3 regions of the Gordonia sp. C13 genome follow, and region 1 is predicted to be linked to each of the others. Evidence: predicted binding sites of a transcription regulator. Region 1 holds the regulator's gene; each other region holds the start of a gene.
The links. The regulator LexA, encoded in region 1, represses DNA repair genes until DNA is damaged. The targets are predictions, from matches to a motif close to CGAACANNTGTTCG.
Positions count from the first base shown of each region.

Region 1 (4,025 bases):
GCCGAGCGCGTCACCGATCTCAACGACGTTCGCGACCGCGTGCTCGCCGAGCTCCTGGGCCTGCCCGAACCCGGTGTGCCGACGCCGGACGTGCCGTCGATCCTCCTGGCCGACGACCTCGCGCCCGCCGACACCGCGGGACTCGATCCCGCGACCACGATCGCGCTCGTGACGCGACTGGGCGGGCCCACCAGCCACACCGCGATCATCGCCCGCCAGCTCGGTATCCCCTGCGTCGTCGCAGTGTCCGGACTCGACGAGATCGGTTCCGGCACAGCGGTACTCGTCGACGGCGCCACCGGCGAGATCGTCGTCGAGCCCGACGACGCCGCCGCCCGCGCACGGGTCGAAGAGTACGCGCGCCATGCCGCCCGCGTGGCCGACTGGTCCGGCCCGGGTCGTACCGCCGACGGCGTGGAGGTGGCGATCCTGGCCAACGTCGCCGACGGGTCGTCGGCCCGTGCGGCCACCGATCATCCGGTGGAGGGCGTGGGACTGTTCCGAACCGAACTGGCCTTCCTCGAACGCGCCGACGAACCGTCGGTCGAGGAGCAGGCGGACATCTATCGCGCGGTCCTCGACGCCTTCGGGGGCCGCAAGGTCGTCATCCGCACCCTCGATGCCGGCTCGGACAAGCCGCTGCGCTTTGTGAACCAGCCCGAGGAGGCCAACCCGGCGCTCGGTGTGCGCGGCGACCGGATCGCCTTGGCGCACCCGGAGATCCGTGAACACCAGCTCGACGCGATCGCGCGCGCCGCCGAGGGTTCCGAGTCGAGTCCCTGGGTCATGGCGCCGATGATCGCGTCACCGGCCGAGGCGGCGGCGTTCGCCGCGCAGGTGCGCAAGCGCGGACTGGTGGCCGGTGTGATGATCGAGGTCCCCGCCGCGGCGATCCTCGCCCCGGCGATCCTGGCCGAGGTGGACTTCGTCTCGATCGGCACCAACGACCTCACGCAGTACACGATGGCCGCCGACCGGATGTCCGCCGACCTCGCATCGCTGACCGATCCGTGGCAGCCGGCCGTCCTGCACCTCATCGCGACGGTCGCGCGGGCCGGACGCGAGCAGGGCAAACCGGTGGGCGTCTGCGGCGAGGCCGCAGCAGATCCCTACCTTGCCTGCGTACTCGTCGGGCTCGGGGTCACCTCGCTGTCGAGCGCTCCCGTCGCGGCTGCCGCGGTCGGGGCGCAGCTCGGCGGGGTCACCCTGGCCACCTGCGAGAACGCGGCGGCAGCCGCGCTGGCCACCGCCGATCCGGCTGCGGCTCGCGCGGCTGCCGCCGCGGTACTCGAGAGTGACGAGGTCAGATCCGCCGCATCACGGTGACGACCTTGCCGAGGATGACGGCCTCGTCGCCCGGGATCGGGTCGAACAACTCGTTGTGCGGCATCAGCCAGACGTGACCCTTCTGGCGTTTGAAGGTCTTCACCGTGGCCTCGCCGTCGATCATGGCGGCCACGATGTCGCCGTTGTCGGCCACGTTCTGCTGGCGGACGACCACCCAGTCGCCGTCGCAGATCGCCGCGTCGATCATCGACTCGCCGACCACCTTCAGCAGGAACAGCGAGCCCTCACCCACGAGTTCGCGGGGGAGCGGGAAGACGTCCTCGACGGCTTCCTCGGCGAGGATCGGGCCGCCTGCGGCGATCCGGCCGAGCACCGGCACGAAGGTGGGCTCGGGTAGCGCGCTGCCGTCCGGCGAGGTGGGCGTCGGCGGCTCGCTCGGCGCGATGTTGACCGCCCGCGGACGGTTCGCATCGCGCTTCAGGAGGCCCTTGCGCTCGAGTGTCCGCAGCTGATGGGCAACGGATGAGGTCGAGGTGAGACCCACCTCGTCACCGATCTCGCGGATGCTCGGCGGGTAACCGCGCTCGCGCACGGATTTGCGGATCACCTCGAGAACTCCGCGCTGCCGCGGCGTCAGCGAGGCCTCGGCCGCCGCCATGTCTGCCGGGGTGACGGGCTCGTCGGCGCCCCGCGCTCCGGTGCGCTTACCGCCGTCATCGCTCATGATCGGGTTCCTCTCGATTTCCGAACGTGCTGGTAGATCGCTTCTCTTCTCGACGAGCGTAGCCGAGATCGCCGACCGCATCAAACATTTGTTCGACGTGTTGCGAGACAATTGTCGGAGTGCCGTGCTACAAATCGAACATCAGTTCATCGAACAGATGATCGACACTCGAACAGTTCGAACACGGACGACGCGGTCCGCACGAACACGGTTCGACCGGAAACACGGAGGGCACCATGCGCACCGCCACTCTCATCGACCCCGTCCACTTCGACGATGTTCATGGCGACGTCCTGCAGCGCCCGATGCGCCGCGGCGACGGGCGCCGTCCCGTCGACGGGCGCCGTCCCGTCGACGGTCGCCCGGTACCGGAGTCTGCGGTCCGGGTCCGCCGGATCGCCTCCACGCAGTGCGCCTCGCCGGTCGGTCTGCGCGGTCGTGGACCGGTCGTGCCGGCCTCGCGTCCCGCGCAGACCGCCCCCTCGGCGGTCATCCGCCGGCGCCGGCGCACGGCGACGGCCATCCTCGCCGGCGTCGGACTCGCGCTGGCCGTCTGGGTCATCGCGGTCGTCGGCCAGAACTATGCCGCCACGGTCACGCCGTCCTCGGTCGGCACCGAGGTCGTGCATGTGCGCTCGGGTGACTCGCTGAGCACCATCGCATCTCGTGTCGCCCCCGAGATGCCCCGTGAGGCAGTTGTCGACGAGATCGTCCAGCTGAACGACCTCCCGTCGAGCGGCCTGCGCGTCGGCCAGCCGCTCCTCGCCCCCCGGTACCACTGAACGCGGGCGGTATCCTCGATGTCACAGGGACCGGCCGACTACCGGCCTGGCATGCGGCCCGGCTGCATCAGAGTGTCCCGTGACCTGCGTGAGGATACGATGCGCTGCCCCTTCTGCAAGAACGACGACACCAAGGTCATCGACTCGCGTGTCGCTGATGAGGGGCAGGCCATCCGGCGCCGCCGCTCCTGCGTGGAGTGTGGGCGACGCTTCTCGACCGTGGAGAGCGCAGTGCTCGCGGTGGTCAAACGCAACGGTGTCACCGAACCGTTCAGTCGCGAGAAGGTGATGAGGGGCGTCCGGCGCGCATGCCAGGGACGCCACGTCGCCGAGGACGCGCTGGCCCAGCTGGCCCAGCAGGTCGAGGACACGGTGCGTGCCAGTGGATCGGCCGAGATCCCCAGCAACGAGGTCGGACTCGCGATCCTCAAGCCGCTGCGCGACCTCGACGAGGTCGCCTACCTGCGCTTCGCGTCGGTGTATCGCTCGTTCGACTCCGTCGAGGACTTCCAGCGCGAGATCGACGATCTGCGTTCGGCGTCGTCCGAGTCCGGCAAGGCCTCAGCCGAGTCGGTCCAGAGTTCGTAGGACCCGCTTCTCCGACACCGGGTACGCGGTGCCGAGTCGTTCGGCGAACAATCCCACCCGCAGTTCCTCGACAAGCCACTGAGCCTCGTCGTTGACGTAGGCCTTCCGGTGCTCGGGGACCTGCGTCAGTCGCTGGGCCCACCGCTCGGTCACCCGGTCGACGACGGCCACTCCGGCCTGGTCCCGGGCCGCGGATGCGGGCAGTGCCGTCAACCGGGCTTCGGCCGCCGCGAGATAGCGCGGCACGTTCTCCAGATGTCGTCGTGCGGTGGCGGCGATGAAGCCGTCGAAGACGAGATTGTCGAGTTGTTCGGCGACGTCGTCGGCTGCGAGCGAACCGGCATGACGGTCGATCGCGGCGCGCACCGGCGCCACCCAGCCGAGGGATTCGACGGCGAGAGAGAAGTATTCGGGTGCCGCTTCGGAGATCCGTGGCCGCAGTTTCTCCGTGAGTGCGCGGAACGCCTCGGGTGAGCGCACCGCGGACAGCGTGCCGGCGTCGAGGCCGGCCACCACATCGCGGATGGCGCGGCGTGTGCAGTCGGCCAGCAGCGCATCGAGGTCCGGGTAGGGGCTCTGACTCAACGCGAGTCGGCCGGCGGCGCCGAGAGAGCTCGCCACACGTCGGTGCAGGGGAGGGATCG
Region 1 covers NZ_JALPSY010000001.1:291,562-295,586, reverse strand. The annotation lists gene M1L58_RS01370 (putative PEP-binding protein) at 1-1,326, shown strand, start outside; gene lexA (transcriptional repressor LexA) at 1,304-2,011, opposite strand; gene M1L58_RS01360 (LysM peptidoglycan-binding domain-containing protein) at 2,248-2,793, shown strand; gene nrdR (transcriptional regulator NrdR) at 2,893-3,381, shown strand; gene hrpA (ATP-dependent RNA helicase HrpA) at 3,355-4,025, opposite strand, start outside.

Region 2 (4,025 bases), on a different contig from region 1:
CCCCGACGAGCTACTGGGAGTTCCAGCGCGGCCGGCCCGACCCGGAGAACGGCCACCAGGGCGACCCGTTCCTCGAACTGCGCGAAAACGGCGCTCCCGGACTGACCGAGGTCTTCCGCCAGGGCGAGGCCGTCATCTACCGCGTCAACGACCGGGTCTACCCGCCGGCTCCGCCCGTCGAAGGTGCTCCGGCCGAGGGCATCCCGCCCGTCCCGGCCCCTATCCCCTGAGGTGCGAGGAGCGCAAGCCGCCGGGCTGAGTGGCGACGCGGCCCCCTCCCTCCCCGAGGTGCGAGTGTGGTTGCGCGCGTCGTCCATTGCTCCCTGAGGTGCGAGCGCAGCGAGCCTCGAAGGGCTGGTGAGACAACTTCGCCCACCTGACTACCGGTCGACGTCAACCCGACCGGCAGACTTCGATCGACGTCTGCCGGTCGAGTTGAGGTTCGGCAGTCGGGATCCGGGCGCTCCTCAGCGAGCGGACCCTTTCGACCTTCACGACGGCCGGTTCACCGGCCCTTCGAGGCTCGCTGTGTCAGCCACTGGGCTGAGTAGCGACGCGGAGGTGCACTCCTCGCTCCCTGAGGTGCGAGGAGCGTAGCCGCTGGGCTGAGTAGCGACGAAGGAGCGTATCGAAGTCGACGAGCCACGAAGGGTGGTGACCATCCCTCGAGAATCGTGATCAGCGCGGGTACGCCGCGGCGAGGAGGATCGAGGCGAGGGTGGCTTCGGCGTCGGAGGCGTTGCGTAGGTCGATGACCTCGCGTAGCTGAAGGCGTGTTTCATCGCCGGACTCGGTGTCGGGTCCGTGGATTTCGTCGCGCACTTGTTGGAGGTGTTCGGTGAATCGGCGGGGTATGTCGGGTCGCCGGTTGATGTGTTCGGGGTTGGGTGGTGCGCCGGGTTCGGCGTTGAGCCGCCAGGCGCAGCGGCCTTCGTCGGGTCCTTCACGCACCATGCGGGTGGTGTACTGGCCTGCCTGGTTCCCGACCATGCGGTTGTGTTTCGGGCAGGCGGGGGCGAGGTCGGTGATGTCGGTGAGTCCACCTGCTGCCCAATCGAGTTGGGCGTGATGCATTTCCAGGTGTGCGGCGGCGAGGTCGCAGCCGGGGGTGGAGCAGTTTTGGCCGTCGGGTCGGGCGAAGGACACCAATCGTTGTTCGCGGGTCGCGAGGCGTTTGCCGCGTCCGAAGTACAGCGGGACTGCGGTGGCGTCTTTGAACACCGCCAACCAGGGCTGAGCGTCGGCGGCCATGTCGATGAGCTCGGGGATGGGAATGAGGGTGCCGGTGGCGGTGGTGGCGAACCCGGCTTCGCGGACCAAGTCGTTGAGGTCGGCTTTGATGATCAGCTGGGTCGGTAACCCGCGGTGACTCTTACCCAGGAGGCCGTCTTCGACGACAGCTTTGAGCAGTGCGTTGAACGCGTCGTGATTGAGCTGGGCGGGGGTGCGGTCATCGCGTTCGGCCGCAGCAGCCACCGCTTCGGGGTCGGCGTCTTCGATCGATCCGTGTGGGGAGTCGGGGTCGTCGGGGTTGTTCATGCCGGGTTTGGCCCACACGGCGAGCAGCATCGTGACCCGGGCGAGAAGCTCCGGAGTCAGATTGGCGGTCATCTTGGCGGTGCCGTCGGCGCGCTGGCGATTGACGCACAGGTTGCGGCGGCGTTTGCGATCGGTGTCGTCGGCGAGTGTGCCGTCGGGGTCGAGGTGAGCCAGTAGGCGCGAGCCGAGGGCGGTGATGTCGGCGGGGGTGTGGTCGACGGCGATCTCGGCCATTTGCCGTTCTGCGGCGACTTTGATGTCGTGGTCGATGGCGTGGGGGATCTGGTCGAGGACGTCGAGTACTGCCCGGACGTGGGAGGTGCTGACGTGGCCGTCTGCCAATGCTTCTGCCAGAGCGGGGTGTTCGGGTTCGAGTGGTTCGCCGGTGGGGCTGAGGTGGGTGGCGGTTGCGTGGCGTTGTTTGGTGCGGCGCATGGGGTCGGCCACGCGTAGGCGGTGGGTCATGAACGCGGTGATACTGCGATGCCCGGTCTTGTGGGGCAGATCGCGGTCGGCGATCTCGACGATCTGTCGGTCGCCGGCGAAAGTCATTCGGGCGATTGCCCGTTCGGTCTCAGCAGCGACATCGACGAGTTCGTCGTGCGAGCATCCGGTGAGGTTCATCGTCTGCAGCTCGTCGATGAGGGAGTGGATCCGGTCGATAACAGCGACGGCGCCGGACGGTTCAGCGGCGTCCGGATTGCCCAGCGATGTGTCGGACATGGCGGCCACCCCCTGAACCGATAGTGCGAATGTATGTTCGATAGTACGCCCGAAACCCGAGCACTGCAACGATTGTCGGCGAAGATTTCGCCGAGGAATTCTGTCGGTAGGTACTGGTAGAGTGCGGGTTCGCCTCGATCCGACGGGCCATATCCGGCCAAAACTCGCGCCCGATGACGGGGACGGGGGTTAGCGTCGAAGTATGCAGTCGTGGATGTGTGTTTTCTGCGCAAACGAGTTCGCCCCCGACGCGGACCTTCCCGAGGTCTGTCCGATCTGTGACGACGACCGCCAATGGTTGCCTACGAGCGGGCAGCAGTGGACCCGGCTCGACGAGAACGCCGACAACGCTCTTGACGTCACGGAGGTTGAGCCCGGCCTCGTCCGGTTGTCGCTGAGACCGTCGGTCGGTATCGGTCAGCAGGGATTCCTGGTGACCACCCCGGAGGGCAACATCCTCTGGGAGCCATCAGGTTTCATCGGCCCGGCCCTCATGGACTGGTTGGACCTACACGGCGGTGTCAACGCAATCGCAGCCAGTCACCCGCACCTCTACGGCGCCAGTGTGTCCATCAGCCACCATTTCGGCGGGGTGCCGGTCTTCTACAACGACGTCGATCGCCGATGGCTGACCCGACCCGACCCGGTCGCGAAGTTCTGGTCGGGTGAGGCAGAGGTCCTCGGCGATGTTCGACTCGTCCAGTGCGGCGGGCACTTTCCGGGCAGCGCAGTGCTGCACCTGCCGCACGCCGCGGACGGTCGGGGAGCGCTGCTGACCGGCGACACCATCAAAGGTGTCGCGCAACCGGGCATGGTGACGTTCATGCGGAGCTACCCGAACATGATCCCGTTGTCGCCGAGGCTCGTTCGTCAGATCGTCGGCCGGGTCACGGCACTGTCCTTCGACCGGTTGTACGACGCTTTCGGCGTCGTCGTCGACGAGAACGCGCGTGAGGTCGTCGAATCGTCAGCCCGACGCTACATCGGTTGGGCCAGCGACGAGATCGTCGATCCCGACGATCCGTACGCCACTCGATGACGGTTCAGGCGTCGGGGTAACCGGTCGGGTTCTCCGACTGCCAGCGCCACGTGTCGACGCACATGTCGTCAATCGTCTTGGTGGCGTGCCAGTTCAGGTCTGCGTTCGCGCGAGTGGGGTCGGCGTACGACGCGGCGATGTCGCCGGGCCGACGGGGTGCGATCTCATAGGGAATCGGCTTGCCGCTGGCCTTCTCAAAGGCGTGGACGACCTCGAGGACCGAGACACCCTGCCCGGTGCCGAGGTTCCACGTCGACATGCCGGTGTCGCCGGTGCTGATGCGGTCGAGTGCGGCAACGTGCCCGGCGGCGAGGTCGTCGACGTGGATGTAGTCGCGGACGCCGGTGCCGTCGGGGGTGTCGTAGTCGTCGCCGAAAACCGACAGCTTCGCGCGCCGGCCCACTGCGACCTGCGCGACGAACGGCATGAGGTTGTTCGGGATACCCGACGGGTCCTCACCGATCTGACCGCTCGGGTGCGCGCCCACCGGGTTGAAGTAACGCAGTGCGGCGATCCGCCAGGCGTCGGAACTGGCCGCGACGTCGCGCAGCACCTGCTCGATCATCACCTTCGTCCAACCGTACGGGTTGGTGGCCGACGTCGGGAGGTCCTCGGTCATCGGTAGCTCGGGGTCGGCTCCGTAGACGGTCGCCGACGACGAGAACACCAGGGTGTGCACGTCGTGGCGTTCCATCGCCCGCAGCAGCGAGAACGTCGTGCCGAG
Region 2 covers NZ_JALPSY010000003.1:52,092-56,116, forward strand. The annotation lists gene M1L58_RS03980 (DUF6541 family protein) at 1-230, shown strand, start outside; gene M1L58_RS03985 (HNH endonuclease signature motif containing protein) at 679-2,262, opposite strand; gene M1L58_RS03990 (hydrolase) at 2,465-3,301, shown strand; gene galE (UDP-glucose 4-epimerase GalE) at 3,306-4,025, opposite strand, start outside.
Region 2: the regulator LexA is predicted to act here: its motif matches at 2,289-2,302, upstream of M1L58_RS03985 (HNH endonuclease signature motif containing protein).

Region 3 (4,025 bases), on a different contig from region 1:
CCGCCCGCGCGCTGAGATCCTCGACGGCATTTGGACTCCGCCGGTGTTGAAGGCGGTTGCTCAGTCCTGAGGCCGACTGCAGATCTGTATGACGTTGTGCCCGGATTCCGGGCACAACGTCATACGGAACCTAGGAGTGGTTGCGCGCGTAACCCTCTCGCCCCCCCTGGAGTGCAAGGAGTGATGGCGACGGGCCGTCCTCGCTCCCTGAGGTGCAAGGAGTGATAGCGACGGGCCGTCCTCGCTCCCTGAGGTGCGAGCGCAGCGAGCCTCGAAGGGCCGGCGACGCTCCTATTCTGAGTGCCCGTACGCGTGGTTGAGAAGTGCTGAGGCGACTACGAGTTCGACGGGTGTGGCGCCACGGAGGTCGATGACTTCACGCATCTGTAGGCGTGGTTGATCGCCGGACTCGGTGTCGGGTCCGTGGATTTCGGTGCGCACGTGTTGGAGGTGTTCGGCGAACCGGCGGGGTATGTCGGGGCGCCGGTTGATGCGTTCAGGGTTGGGTGGTGCGCCGGGTTCGGCGTTGAGTCGCCAGGCGCAGCGTCCTTCGTTGGGTCCTTCGCGCACCATGCGGGTGGTGTAGCCGCCGGGTTGGTTGCTGACCATGCGGTTGTGTTTCGGGCAGGCGGGGGCGAGGTCGGTGATGTCGGTGAGTCCACCTTCGGCCCAATCGAGTTGGGCGTGATGCATCTCGACGTGTGCGGCGGCGAGGTCGCAGCCGGGGGTGGAGCAGTTTTCGCCGTCGGGTCGGGCGAAGGACACCAATCGTTGTTCGCGGGTGGCCAGGCGTTTGCCGCGTCCGAAGTACAGCGGGACGGCGGTGGCGTCTTTGAACACCGCCAGCCAGGGTTGGGCGTCGGCGGCCATGTCGATGAGCTCGGGGATGGGGATCAGGGTGCCGGTGGCGGTGGTGGCGAACCCGGCTTCGCGGACCAAGTCGTTGAGGTCGGCTTTGATGATCAGTTGGGTCGGCAACCCGCGGTGACTCTTACCCAGCAGCCCGTCCTCGAAGACAGCTTTGAGCAGTGCGTTGAAGGCGTCGTGATTGAGCTGGGCCGGGGTGCGGTCATCGCGTTCGGCCGCAGCAGCGACGGCTTCGGGGTCGGCGTCTTCGATCGACCCGTGTGGGGAGTCGGGGTCGTCGGGGTTGTTCATGCCGGGTTTGGCCCACACGGCGAGCAGCATGGTGACCCGGGCGAGGAGTTCGGGGGTGAGGGTGGCGGTGAGTTTGGCGGTGCCGTCGGCGCGTTGCCGGTGGACCGACAGGTTGCGGCGGCGTTTGCGGTCGGTGTCGTCGGTGAGTGTGCCGTCGGGGTCGAGGTGGGCGAGTAGGCGTGCGCCAAGGTTGGTGATGTCGGCGGGGGTGTGGTCGACGGCGATCTCGGCCATTTGTCGTTCGGCGGCGACTTTGATGTCGTGGTCTATGGCGTGCGGGATCTGATCGAGCACGTCGAGAACGGCGTGCACGTGGGCGGGCCCGACGCGGCCACCGGCGAACGCCTCGGCCAGGGCCGGGTGTGTGGGTTCGAGAGGTTGGCCGGTGATGAAGTCAGGGTAGGTCGCGGTGGCCCGGGTTTGTTTGAGCCGCTTACCCGGGTAGGTCATGCGCAGTCGGAACTTCATGTAGTCGATCACGCTGCGGTATCCGGACTTACGCGGTAGGTCGCGTTGATCGGCTTCCACGATCTGTTGGTTGCCGGTGTACGTGAGTCGGGCGATGGCTCTTTCAATACGCACACCGGCTTCGTCGACCTCGGCATCGGACAGCCGGGTGAAGCCTGCGTTCTGGAGCTTGTCGACGATCGTGTCGAGTTCATCGAGCAACGCGGGCATCTCGGCCGGGAACGATTCGTCGACGACAGCAGAAGAAGCGATGTCGGTCATGACGGTCACCCCCTATGCCGTAGTGCGAATGTATGTTCGACTGTATACGTAAATCGGTTGCCGTGCAGAAAGTTTCGGACCTCGCCGTCGTGGTGAGAATTGTCGGTGGCATCGTGTAAGGGGCCTCCGGTCGACGATCGACACCCCGGATGTTCCGAATCTCGGTGTTTGGATCGGGCAATCTCGTGCACGCCCAATCGACGTCACGGATACTGCTCCAATGCTGTTGCCTCAGCGAATCCTCACCCGCCGGACCCGCGTCGGCGCACTGATGGTTGCGATCCTTGCGCTCTCGGCGCTGCTGGTCGCGACTCCCGGTACGGCCGACGCGGCGAGCTGGCGGTACACGATGGTGGCGTTCTCCAACACCAGCGCCAGTCACATGGACGTCTACCAGTCCTCGGATGCGGCCCGGTTCAAAGCCCTCCGATTCGGGGCGTATCGACCACCGTCGGGCCTGGTGCGTGATCCGAGCATCTACCGCAGCGCCGACGGCTGGTACTACGTCACCTACACCACCGGTTCGACGACGATCGGCTTCGCGCGGAGTCGCGACCGTGTGAACTGGAACTTCATGCACAACTACCCGGTGCCGCTGTGCTGCGCCTTCCTGCCCGGTACAGGCGACGGCTCGGGTTCGTCGGCGGGTTCATTGAGCTTCGGATCGGCCGGTTCCAGTGACGGACCATCGTTGTCGCCGTTCACCACCAAAGCCTGGGCTCCGGAATGGTTCGTCGAGGGCGGACGGGTACACGTGATCCTGTCGATGTCGACCGGTGGCGGGTTCGTGCCGTACCTGATGACCGCGCTCGAGCCGGGACTCCGGCTGTGGAGTCCGCCCGTGCCAATTCTCGGTCTCCGCGCCGACCGCATCGACACCACGATCGTCAAGGTCGGCGGGACCTACCACGCCTTCACCAAGAACGAGACGAAGAAGGTCATCGAGCATGCGGTATCCGGGTCGCTGCTGGGGCCGTACCGATTCGTCCGGCCGGGCCCGTGGGGCCGACTGGTCGAGGGCTCGGCCGTGGTGAAACTGCCGAACGGGAACTGGCGTCTCTACCTCGACGCCTACCGGGACCGGCGGTACTTCTACTCCGACAGCCGGGACGGCCTCTGGTCGTGGACGCCGTTGAAGGAGCTTCCCGGACTGTCCGGCTCCGTGCGGCACTTCGGTGTGATCCGCGAGCCGGTCTAGGTCTGTTCGAGCAAGTTGACGGCATTCGAGCCGACGAGCCGGCGGCTCGTGGAGAACTGTCTGATCCGAGACCGGGTCGACGACGGTTGTCCTTGGTGTGCGGCACTCGGTTTCTCGTCGGGCGACACGTTCGACGAAAAGCGTTGACGATCCATACTCGGGCGGTACTGTGTGGAACATCACATAGTGGCCGGAGGGATCGCCATGATAAATGCAGAGATCAACGCAATCCATCACAGTATCCAGGCGCTGCGCCATCAGCTGGTGACCCTGAAGGCTCGCTACGGTGACGCCGACAGCGTCCGCCGGATGGTCAACGACCTCGATCGTCTCGACATCGATCTGCACGACTTCGAGCAGCATCCACCGAAGTTGAAGCCGCAGCAGAAGCCGGGGCAGGACCGGGTCTATGTGCCGGACAGCAAGTCCGACGAGTCGGCGTGGCTCGGTGCTCAGGACGAAGGGCTCGGGTTCCACTCGCGTGAGCGGACGAAGTGAGCGCGCCCGCGGCTGAGCGGGATTCACTCGGGGTCTTCTCCCCGAGACGGGCGCGCCTGACGGCGCGCACTCTACGGACGGACCGATGGTGGCTGTCGCCGTTGTTGACGGTCGTCGGTCTCGCGGCGTTCGTCATCTACGCGACCGTGCGGTCGTTCATCCGTAGCGCCTATTACGTTGCGGACTACCACTACCTGACGCCGTTCTACTCGCCGTGTCTGAGCGAGTCGTGCGTCCCCGGGTCGAGTCATTTCGGCACGCCGTTCCCGGAGCTCCCGATGTGGATTCCGTTGGCGTTTCTCACGTTGCCGTTCCTGCTCGGGTTCCGGTTGACCTGCTACTACTACCGCAAGGCCTACTACAGGTCGGTCTGGCTGTCGCCGCCGGCATGTGCTGTCGCCGAGCCCCACACCAAGTACACGGGTGAGACGCGCCTGCCGTT
Region 3 covers NZ_JALPSY010000016.1:954-4,978, forward strand. The annotation lists gene M1L58_RS13780 (DUF1214 domain-containing protein) at 1-70, shown strand, start outside; gene M1L58_RS13785 (HNH endonuclease signature motif containing protein) at 292-1,887, opposite strand; gene M1L58_RS13790 (glycoside hydrolase family 43 protein) at 2,108-3,085, shown strand; gene M1L58_RS13795 (hypothetical protein) at 3,290-3,583, shown strand; gene M1L58_RS13800 (hypothetical protein) at 3,580-4,025, shown strand, end outside.
Region 3: the regulator LexA is predicted to act here: its motif matches at 1,913-1,926, upstream of M1L58_RS13785 (HNH endonuclease signature motif containing protein).